DNA from 3 places in the Pelorhabdus sp. sgz311001 genome. Region 3 is predicted to be linked to each of the others. Evidence: riboswitches for the same ligand, from Rfam matches in the RefSeq annotation. Region 3 holds a riboswitch; each other region holds the start of a gene.

Region 1 (3,249 bases), 750 kb from region 3:
ACGGCTTCCTGCTAATATTTTTGCAGCTTTTATCTTTTTTTGGGCAATTGGCAATATATAATCAGGTGAGCCTGGCCCGATCCCAACTATAACTATTTTATGATCCATCCCATTTTTCCCCCGATACATTTCGCACCAGCATCTGCTGCTAAAAATTCACCTTTTAAAGTAATAAGAACAGTTCCTACTTTTAGTTCATTAAAGACATACCGCTCTGCCCGCAAACTCGCTCTTGCAGCAATGACTTCATAGACCTTTTCTAATTGATAATTTTCTAAAACCGTCATCGCTGCTTCTGCCGTTGTACAATCTAAAATTTCGGTAACAGCCGCTTGTGGCGCACCTAATGCAGCGGAATAAGCGGCAATCGTTTCCAGCCGTCCATCGGCCATCCGGTTATGTGTATGAAAAATGCCAGCAGCAACTTTAGCTAATTTGCCTAAATGTCCTACTAACAGTACTTCTTTAAGACCATTTTGCGCCGCATTTTCCAGCATATGTCCAATAAAGTTGCTTGTTTGAACAATGAATTCAAGGGGAATATGCAATTTTTCTACTGCTGCATCCTGGCCAATTCGACCAGGAACAAACACAACAGCTTCATGTCCCAAAGCTTTTACAACACTAATCTGAGGCGTCAAGGAATTTTTAAAGGCTTCTTCACTCATCGGCTTTACAATGCCGCTTGTACCAATTATCGAAATGCCACCTTCAATGCCCAGCATAGGATTTAACGTTTTTTTTGCAAGAACTTCACCTTGTGGAACTGAAATGGTGACAATAGCACCTGTTTGAGGCGGCAGAAGCTCCGATAGAACTAACTCAATCATTTTGCGCGGACCTGGGTTCACGGCAGGTTCCCCTACTGACACAGACAAGCCCGGTTTAGTAACAGTGCCAACTCCCTTACCAGCTCGTATCATAATGCCTGGCTGGTTAGTGAGTTCTACCGTGACTTCAATTTCCGTTCCGTGAGTAATATCAGGATCATCGCCACCATCTTTGATTACATAAGCCCTGCCACCGTTCTCTAGCTTCTCAGCTTTAGCAATCGGTACAGTAATTGGATATTTCTGCGGTGATAAAACCTCTACTTTAGTAACAAATTGATTCCTTGCGGCTAAAACTGCAGCCTTCGTCGCAGCAGCAGCGCAAGAACCTGTCGTATACCCTTCTTTCATTTTTTGACTTGCTAACAAAAGGAAATCCCCCCTTTGATTTTGGCAAAGGGGGGTAAAAGAGACAGAGCTGTTCGCAATTACCCACCTCCCCATCTCTCGTAGGTCATAACGGCGTGTGTCAGAACAGGCAGGTCTCCTGACTCTGGCTCATCGCGCTACTTAGCCTTCCCGAATTTCTCCAGTGGCATTGATAAGAGCGCTCACCATTACAGTGGCGGGACCGCGCCGGCTTTTCACCGGTCTTCCCAATTAAGCAAAAGCACCTATTCCCTTGATTATCAATTTATATTTTGTATATTCCATTATTTTAGCAAAATTCCTGCTTTAAAACGTGTAAAAAGAATATTCAGTTTTTAAAGTATGACAAAAGCACTAAAATTCCCTTATTATCATAAAATTTCATTTTTTTCTTGTTTTTCATGGTATAATATAGAATGAATAGATATTTGCTTATTTTATAAAGAGAAAGGTCGTTTGATGCTGTGTATTCTCCTGAAAATCCTTTAAAAGTCCGTCTAGCAAAAACTCTCTGGTTTAACACGTACCGCGCCCAAGTTACTACGCCGGAAGGTGAATATTTGGCCGCTCTTCGTCTAATTCCAACGATTCCACTTGACCGCAATGAAATTCCGGAAAATGCGCCGGAAGTAAAATCCTCTATCGTCGTCTTAGTGGAAGACGCTTTAGTAACAGATGAACATTTAGTAGAATTTGAAGCTGCTCTTGCTGATGAATTGCAGCAAGAATTAGTAAAAGTAAAATTCAAACCAGAAAATTGCCAATTCTTCTATCCCAGCCCGCCTCATATGTTGGCAGAAGAATCAGCCTTACCTCAGTAAAGGGAAAGAGAAAACAATCCTTGCCTTTCAACTTAATTGGTTCCGCAAATTACGACAAGGAGTGATTATTATGTATAATGCGGTAAGACATGAATGCGGCGGCAATGCTCATCTTGTCGGCAATAAAATGCAGCAAGGCTGGAATCAGTTTTGTTGTGACCGCTGCGGAGCTGTCTTCTTCCGTTGGATGACGGAAAAAATGGTAACTAAAAATGATGCAAGTTCCTAACAAGAACACTTTCCATTATTGCCGGTAAAAAAGAATGTTTCCATCATGTTTTTGTATTTTTTGGAAGTCGGTCGCCTCTGGTAAAGAGGTAAACCCGGCTTCTTCTTTTTCTTTCATAAGAATATACTTACCCTTTTCTTCAGAACGCTGTAAAAAGGTTTGCAGCATTTCCGTCGGCATCGTATACTTTCCAGCCCAAACATTTTTACCATTAACAGGTTCCTCTTTTAAGATAAGTCGTGGTAAAAGAACATTACCATAATATACTGCTGAGGTTTGATACTCACCATAAATTGCCCCAGTAGCATCACCAGGAAGATCGGAAACAATGCTTTTGGCGGAGCGATGATTTGCTAGAGGAATTAAATTATTCGGAATAAGAAATAATATGGAAACAATCGTTGTAAGACAGACTGCGCCAATGAGCATAGTCTGTTTTTTTTGCAGCTGCATAAAGACAAGAATCAGTACCATTAGTGTACAAGCGGTTGCTGTTACGATTTTATGAAGAGCAATCGGAATAAAATAGGCGCTCGCACCAAAAATAGCTAGCATGAAACAAGCTGGCCCGCTTAGCCACAACCAATTTGCTGCTGCCACTGACGCTGTATAGAGTTTTTCCAGATAAACTGAAATAAGCACAGCCGCTGGAAAAATTGCCGGAAATACGTAAGTGAGATACTTTGTAGCCATAAATGAGTAAAAAACAATAAAACCAAAAAACCATACAAGCAAAAACACTTCCCGTTCTCCAGCTTGCTTTATTGCTCGCCATAAAGCAGGAAATAACAAACCACTCCAAGGCAGAAGACTCAGCGGTACTAGAATTAGATAGTAATAAAAAACATTATCCTTGGGATGTTCAGAAACAGTAGCGCGCATATAATTATGAAGCCCTAAAAAGGTATCAACAAATTCCGGACCGTGCACTGTATACATCGCGTAATACCACGGACCAGCTATCAGTGCCATTAGACAAAAACCTTGTAATAAATATAGT
Region 2 (3,249 bases), 600 kb from region 3:
TAGAAGCCAATACGCTATTAAGCGGTCTTGGTTTTGAAAGTTCTGGTCTGGCTGCGGCCCATGCTGTTCATAATGGGTTAACTGCTTTAGAAGAAACGCATGCATATTATCATGGTGAAAAAGTTGCATTCGGTACGTTGGTGCAGCTGGTGCTGGAAAACCGCTCTCGCGAAGAATTGTTAGAAGTGATTCGTTTCTGCCGTGAAGTCGGACTGCCTGTAACTTTGGCTGATATTGGCGTTACGGAGATTACCGAAGAAAAAATTCAGAAGGTTGCAGAGGCTAGCTGTGCCGCAGGCGAAACCATATTCAACGAACCTTTCCCTGTTACGGTAGAATCGGTTCGTGCCGCAATTTTAGGAGCAAATGCGCTCGGATCAAGCTTGAAATAAGAAAAAACAATAGGCAAAGCCTTGTACTTTTGTGCAGGGCTTTCTTCTATCTTAAAAATAGCGCTTCAATAGTGGAGGCTTTTCCATGGTGAAACAATGGTTTAGTGATTTTATTACAGGCTTTCAATTTTTAACAAGAATTCAACTACTCAGCCATCATGACAGCTCGCTAGAAAGTTTTGGGCGCAGTGTTCGTTATTTTCCGCTTATTGGCGCATTGATCGGTGTTTTACTGGCCTTTTTGCTCGTGGCAGCTCGTTGGGGCTTTGGCGGTTTCAGTCCCCAGTTGTCTTTGATTGCTTGTCTTATTATTGGTGAAGTCGTTATTACTGGGGCGCTGCACTGGGATGGCTTTATGGATACTTTTGATGGCGTGTTTTCGGGGCGGGAACGCGAGCGTATGCTTGAAATCATGAAAGATAGCCGGGTAGGAGCTTTTGGCGCTTTAGCGCTGGCACTAGCCCTGTTAGCTCGTTTCTCCTTTTTATACGATCTTGATCCGTTTGTTTTACCTTTGGCCTTAATTGCTATGCCGACAACAGGAAGATTGGGAATTGTTTTTACGATTACTTTTTTTCCTTATGCTCGCCCGAGTGGGTTAGGACAAGTTTTTCCTTCACATAGGCAAAACCGCAATCTCTATATTGCATTAGTCTTTTTTGCCCTTGTTTTTGCCTTTTTGGGGGTGAAATGTCTGCTTACTGCGCTGGGCGGCTTAGCAATCGGCTTATTATTTGCTGCGTATGTGAATCGTTGTCTGGGCGGTGTGACTGGTGATGTTTATGGCGCTGTAAGCGTGGTGACAGAACTGGCGGTGTTATTTTGTTTCCTTTGTTTCTATTAATGTTTCTATTTAAAATAAAGTAGGATTTTTTTTACGGCCTTATCGACTTTCTTGCTTAGTCGTCAACTTAGCAAGGAAACGCGAGTTTTCTGCCGAAGTAGGAAGTAGATTGATATAATTTCATAATATGCCACCAAACAGGTGCCTCTTTGTTAAAAGAGGAGAATAGGGAAGATCGGACAGAAGCAATTCTGAAACGACGCGGTCGCGCCACTGTAATCGGAGAGATGTTTTGGCTGATGCCACCGGAAAACCGGGAAGGCGTCAAAACATTGATGAGCCGTTAGCCAGGAGACCTGCCTGTTATGGCTGTCATTTGTCTTCGCGTAAGAGAGAATGCCAGAAGGATAGGAGCTAATCAAAGCAGCGCCTGCCTTTTTGGCAGGTGCTGTTTGTCTTGTGACAGGTATTTTTATTGAAGGAGGGATTGATTATGGATTTTGAAAAGACAGTGGATGAATTGATTGATGGCGCGGCAAAACCGCTGCACAGTCTGGGGCTTCTGGAAAAACATTTAAAGAAAGTGCTGATGGCATGGGAAAAAATTCATACGGAGATTCGTCCTTACCACATTATTTATGCTGCTGATAATGGGGTAGTAGAAGAAAGTATTGCGCCTGATCCGGTGGAGTTTACGTATTTGCAGGCCAGAAATATGGCGGCAGGCTTGGCTACCATCAGCTGTTTTTGTCAAATGCATCAAATTCCTTATGAAGTAATTGATATTGGCATTCGTGATACGAGAGAAGCTGGCGTTTGTCGGAAAGTCGCTTTTGGCACCAAAAACTTCATGAAAGAAGAAGCCATGAGCCAGGACGAATTTCAAAAAGCCTGGGATATTGGTAGAGAAAGAGTTCAAAAAGCGGTTCGGGAAAAAGGAGCCAATCTACTATCGTTTGGCGAAATGGGGATAGGCAATACGACGACATCTTCAGCGGTGCTTCATGCCTTGACTGGAATGCCGCCCGAGTTCGTGGTTGGTCATGGCGCTGGGCTAAAGACGCCAGAGGCGTTGCGGCGTAAACGCCAAATCGTCGAGAAAGGCGTAGAGAAGCATAAGGTAAAACTTCATGCCGTTGAAGATATTTTACGGTGTGTCGGTGGATTTGACATTGTAGCTATGTGCTCTAGTATGCTGGAATGTGCCAAGCTAAAAGTTCCCTTTGTGCTTGATGGCTTTATTACAGCCGTAGCCTATGCTTGTGCGGTTAGAGTAAATAGCAAAATTGATTGCTATGCAATTCCGTCGCATATGTCGAAAGAACCAGGCATGGCGTACTGTTTGCTACTTGGCAATATTATGGCCGAGGATGTGATTTTAAAAGCCGATATGGCCTTAGGGGAAGGTACCGGTGCTGTATTAATGGTGTCAATTTTGAAAACGATGCTTTATGCGATGCAAAATGTAGCTCGTATTTCTGATTTTTTAGCAAGTACGTCAAAGCAGAATTTAGCCATATAAGAGGGGCGGGTAAAAGAAAGAGAATAATAGAACAAAAAAATCCTATTCTAGCAAAAAGCTTAAATGCTTTTTGCTTTTTTGTTTTTTAAGGCAGCAATTATGTGCGGTGCCTCGGCAAAATTTAAGCAAGGTAGAAAGGCAGAAAAATCAAATATAAGTAAGTGTAAAAACTATGAAAAATAGGTGGGGGGAAAATGGCACCGGAAAAACCGCGCATGGTTCAAGAATATGTACCAGGCAAACAAGTAACTTTAGCTCATTTAATCGCGAATCCCAAAAAAGACTTGTGTGAAAAATTAGGCCTGACAAATGCTTCGGCTATTGGCATTTTAACGATTACTCCCTGCGAAGCAGCGATCATTGCCGCTGATGCCGCTACGAAAACAGCTGATGTTGCAATCGGGTTTATGGATCGCTTTACTGGTTCTGTTGTGATAACAGGGAATGTATCTGCTGTAGAAGCGGCTTTGCAGCAAGTGATCCACCTTTTGACCGAGGGGCTTGGTTTTTCCGGCCCGAAAGTAACGCGGTCCTAACCATGAACCAGGTTA
Region 3 (3,249 bases):
TGTCGCAAAAGGGCAAATAGCACACCAGAATCGTCCCATCAAAAGAAAAATCAGCGGAATCAGTGGCCACCACAGTACCCAGGTTAATGCAGTGCCAAAATTTTCATGGGCGCTGACAGGGCCAAAAAACAATTCATATGTGATAAAAGCAAAAATAATCACAACAGGAATTTGAAAAATTCCTGGGTACCATTTGCTTTTTAATATGGCTTTTAACAAGTTATTGCCTTTGGTTTCAGGTATTTTCGTCTCCATCTATCTCACACTCCCTGGCCTTTCAGCTTAGTATATTTCATAATTCCAGCAACAAGGATGACTGCTGAAATAGCTCCACCAAATCCATAGAGAACAGGCCAAGGATTGTCGTTTTCAGCCTCCTTTTTGCCGTGTCCATTATGATTCATGTTGTTCATATCATGGCTATTTTGTGAATCAGATGTCATAGAATTCATATCATGACCATTATGGTCATTGGGTGACATAGTCCCCATATTGTGACTACCTTGTGACTCATGCGTCATGGAGTTCATATCATGACCGCTCATCGAATCTTGCGTCATGTTCCCCATCTCATGCTTTGGTTGCTCCACACTAGTTGCAGCAAAAGTATTCATCGTAGACATACCAAGCAGAAGTAAGGTTGCAAAACTAATTACCAAAAAACTACCCCGTCTTTTAAATATATTAATCAATTAACAAACCTCCTCATTCATAGCATTCAATGCCTATCATCGTTATTCAGTCTTTTGCATTGTGCTGTGGTCCATTGAGTTATGATTCATATTACTGTGATCGACTTGCTGCGTCGTGCTCTGATTCGTTGCCGGCATTTGATTGCTTGCTGAATTTCCACATCCCGCTAAAAAGAATCCTAAAGTAAAAACTAATACGGCGCTTACAACATAAAACTTTTTCATAAAAAACTTTCCTCCACGTGACTGATTAATAAACAATGACTTTTGATTCACTCGTTATCCGCATTCTTACTGCCCCTATTATATCTATCAATTATGAATTTCTTATGAATGTATTGTGAACTTCTCGTGCTATTTGAAAATCAAAACAACCAAACTAGTTCCCTTTCGTCCACTACACTTGCCATGTTTTCTCTTTATTTTGATATTCTTTTGTATACGGCCGGTGCTAAGATCAAACTGTTGAATAATTTGCGCTTTTCGCAGTTCTTTGTTGACATCGCTAATGGTTTGGTTTATTCTGTAACAGAATTCCATATCGTCTTAATAGGTGCCCACTCGGGCTTAATAGGGAAGATTGGTGCAATGCCAACACGGTCCCGCCGCTGTAATGGGGAGCTATTCTACAATTTAGCCACTGGAAAAAGATTTCTGGGAAGGCGTAGAATACGATGAACCGAAGTCAGAAGAACTGCCTATTTTATAGTCACCGTTTTACCCACGAGCGATGGGGAGGCGATTTGCACTTTTTTCTATTCAGCAAGTTGACACTCTTTCCTTATAGCAAGAGTGTTTTTTTACTATTATTCGCTCGAAAAAATCGGGAGGTTACATTGAATGAATTTGGAAGTCCTTGCAATTATCTCGCTGGGTTTTGTTCTCGGAGCAAGACACGCGATTGATTGGGATCACATTGCTGCTATTACCGACTTTGTTGGTGCTGAGAAATCTAAAAAAAAGGGATTTCTTTTGTCGTTATACTATATAATTGGTCATGCTTTAGTGAATTTGTTTTTTGGTGGAGCTGCCATTGTATTAGGCCAATCAGTTCCATCATGGATAGATACAGTAATGGAACGAGTTGTTGGAGTAACATTAATTACTTTGGGATTATGGCTGATTGTGATTCTTATTCAAAATAGAAAAGAATCTATTTTCATTAATAGATGGCAGCTATTATTCAATGTCCTACAAAAAGTCTACTACTGGCTAAAGGTTAAAATAACCGGAAAAGCTACTGAAAGAGACATGCAACCAATTGCTCTAGGACCTGGTAGTGCTTGCGGTGTCGGGATCATCCATGGTATCGGAGGAGAAACCGCCTCGCAAATTTTATTATTTACCACCGCTGCTGGTGCAGGAACACTTACCCTTGGACTAACAGCCGTCTTTGCCTTTATATCAGGTTTATTTTCCTGTCAAATTATAATGGTTTTATTTTTGCTAAATGGCTACGGACAAGCAACTAGGAACCCCAAAGTTTATAAGGGATTAGCGATTGCTACATCTTTATATAGTATTGCAGTAGGTACAATCTTCCTATTAGGTGCCAGTGATCTTCTGCCTCCGCTCGAATTTTTCTAACTAAATTCAGTCTTAAAATTTATAAAAAATGCTATGACAAAAGAGAGTACCCCTATCCAACTTGATACTATTGGATAGGGGTACTCTCTTTCAAGGAATATTGAAGAAACGATGAATAACTCATGCTATTTAAAAGATATTTCCTAAGAATTGAACGATAAAGAGCAGCCCCTTAAAGAAAAGGGCTGCTCTCGTATACGTTTCGTTACTTATTAGAGCTATGGTGTCCTGCATGTTCGTTATTACCATCTTGCTGCGTATCTGCTGGAGGAGGACTTACTGTCTCGTTTATGGTTCGCTAGCAGGCTGCGCCACAACTTCTGTCATCATTCCACCATCTTCATGGTCTAAGATATGGCAATGGAGCATCCAATTTCCTGCCTCTTTCATGACAAAAGCCACATCTACATACTGTCCAGCTGGGACATTCACCGTATCCTTCCACATTTCTCGGTCTGGCACCTGTCCATTCTGTGACACGATTTGGAAATAGGCGCCGTGAACATGGATAGGGTGATCCATCAGGTGCATTCCCTGGGTGTCTTTATTCCAAAATCGCACTTTGACTACTTGGCCCACCGTTACCTTTATTGGATCTGTATTGGGAAACACTTTTCCGTTGATGGTCCACTGCATCTTACTCGCCCCATCTTGGGGCATAGACATCGCCATAGCATGTCCCGCATGCTGCATTCCAGCCATACTGCCACCTGTCATGCTAGCCATATCCATCCTTGAACCTAATTCCAGTGTAAAGTCAGGCGATTCATCCTGCATACCAGCAAACGCTCGCGATACAGGCGGCACAAAGGGAGATATTACTGGTGCTACCGCCTTCCCTTCGTAGACAATCGGCACAATCATGCCTAGTTCGGGGCGTTCACTAATCAAGCGATATTGCTGACCAGCTATTCCTACCGCTGCCACTTCCACGTCTATCCGCTCACCAGGGGCTAGCGTGACGGTATCT

Evidence for each region. Region 3 has a riboswitch for cobalamin ahead of AC0MXB_RS00565 (HoxN/HupN/NixA family nickel/cobalt transporter). Riboswitches for the same ligand answer to the same signal wherever they lie in the genome.
Region 1: linked by a shared signal. The riboswitch ahead of cbiD (cobalt-precorrin-5B (C(1))-methyltransferase CbiD) and the one ahead of AC0MXB_RS00565 (HoxN/HupN/NixA family nickel/cobalt transporter) in region 3 are both predicted to bind cobalamin.
Region 2: linked by a shared signal. The riboswitch ahead of AC0MXB_RS03540 (nicotinate-nucleotide--dimethylbenzimidazole phosphoribosyltransferase) and the one ahead of AC0MXB_RS00565 (HoxN/HupN/NixA family nickel/cobalt transporter) in region 3 are both predicted to bind cobalamin.

Annotation. Positions count from the first base shown of each region.
Region 1 covers NZ_JBVXUT010000001.1:839,449-842,697, reverse strand. The annotation lists gene cbiE (precorrin-6y C5,15-methyltransferase (decarboxylating) subunit CbiE) at 1-108, opposite strand, end outside; gene cbiD (cobalt-precorrin-5B (C(1))-methyltransferase CbiD) at 93-1,181, opposite strand; cobalamin riboswitch at 1,291-1,463, opposite strand; gene AC0MXB_RS04355 (hypothetical protein) at 1,664-2,020, shown strand; gene AC0MXB_RS04350 (hypothetical protein) at 2,091-2,249, shown strand; gene AC0MXB_RS04345 (ArnT family glycosyltransferase) at 2,265-3,249, opposite strand, start outside.
Region 2 covers NZ_JBVXUT010000001.1:686,445-689,693, forward strand. The annotation lists gene AC0MXB_RS03530 (glycerol dehydrogenase) at 1-392, shown strand, start outside; gene cobS (adenosylcobinamide-GDP ribazoletransferase) at 478-1,236, shown strand; cobalamin riboswitch at 1,359-1,554, shown strand; gene AC0MXB_RS03540 (nicotinate-nucleotide--dimethylbenzimidazole phosphoribosyltransferase) at 1,670-2,698, shown strand; gene eutS (ethanolamine utilization microcompartment protein EutS) at 2,893-3,234, shown strand; gene AC0MXB_RS03550 (EutP/PduV family microcompartment system protein) at 3,237-3,249, shown strand, end outside.
Region 3 covers NZ_JBVXUT010000001.1:87,494-90,742, reverse strand. The annotation lists gene AC0MXB_RS00580 (4Fe-4S binding protein) at 1-255, opposite strand, end outside; gene AC0MXB_RS00575 (hypothetical protein) at 261-560, opposite strand; gene AC0MXB_RS00570 (hypothetical protein) at 735-917, opposite strand; cobalamin riboswitch at 1,227-1,408, shown strand; gene AC0MXB_RS00565 (HoxN/HupN/NixA family nickel/cobalt transporter) at 1,533-2,279, shown strand; gene AC0MXB_RS00560 (multicopper oxidase family protein) at 2,568-3,249, opposite strand, start outside.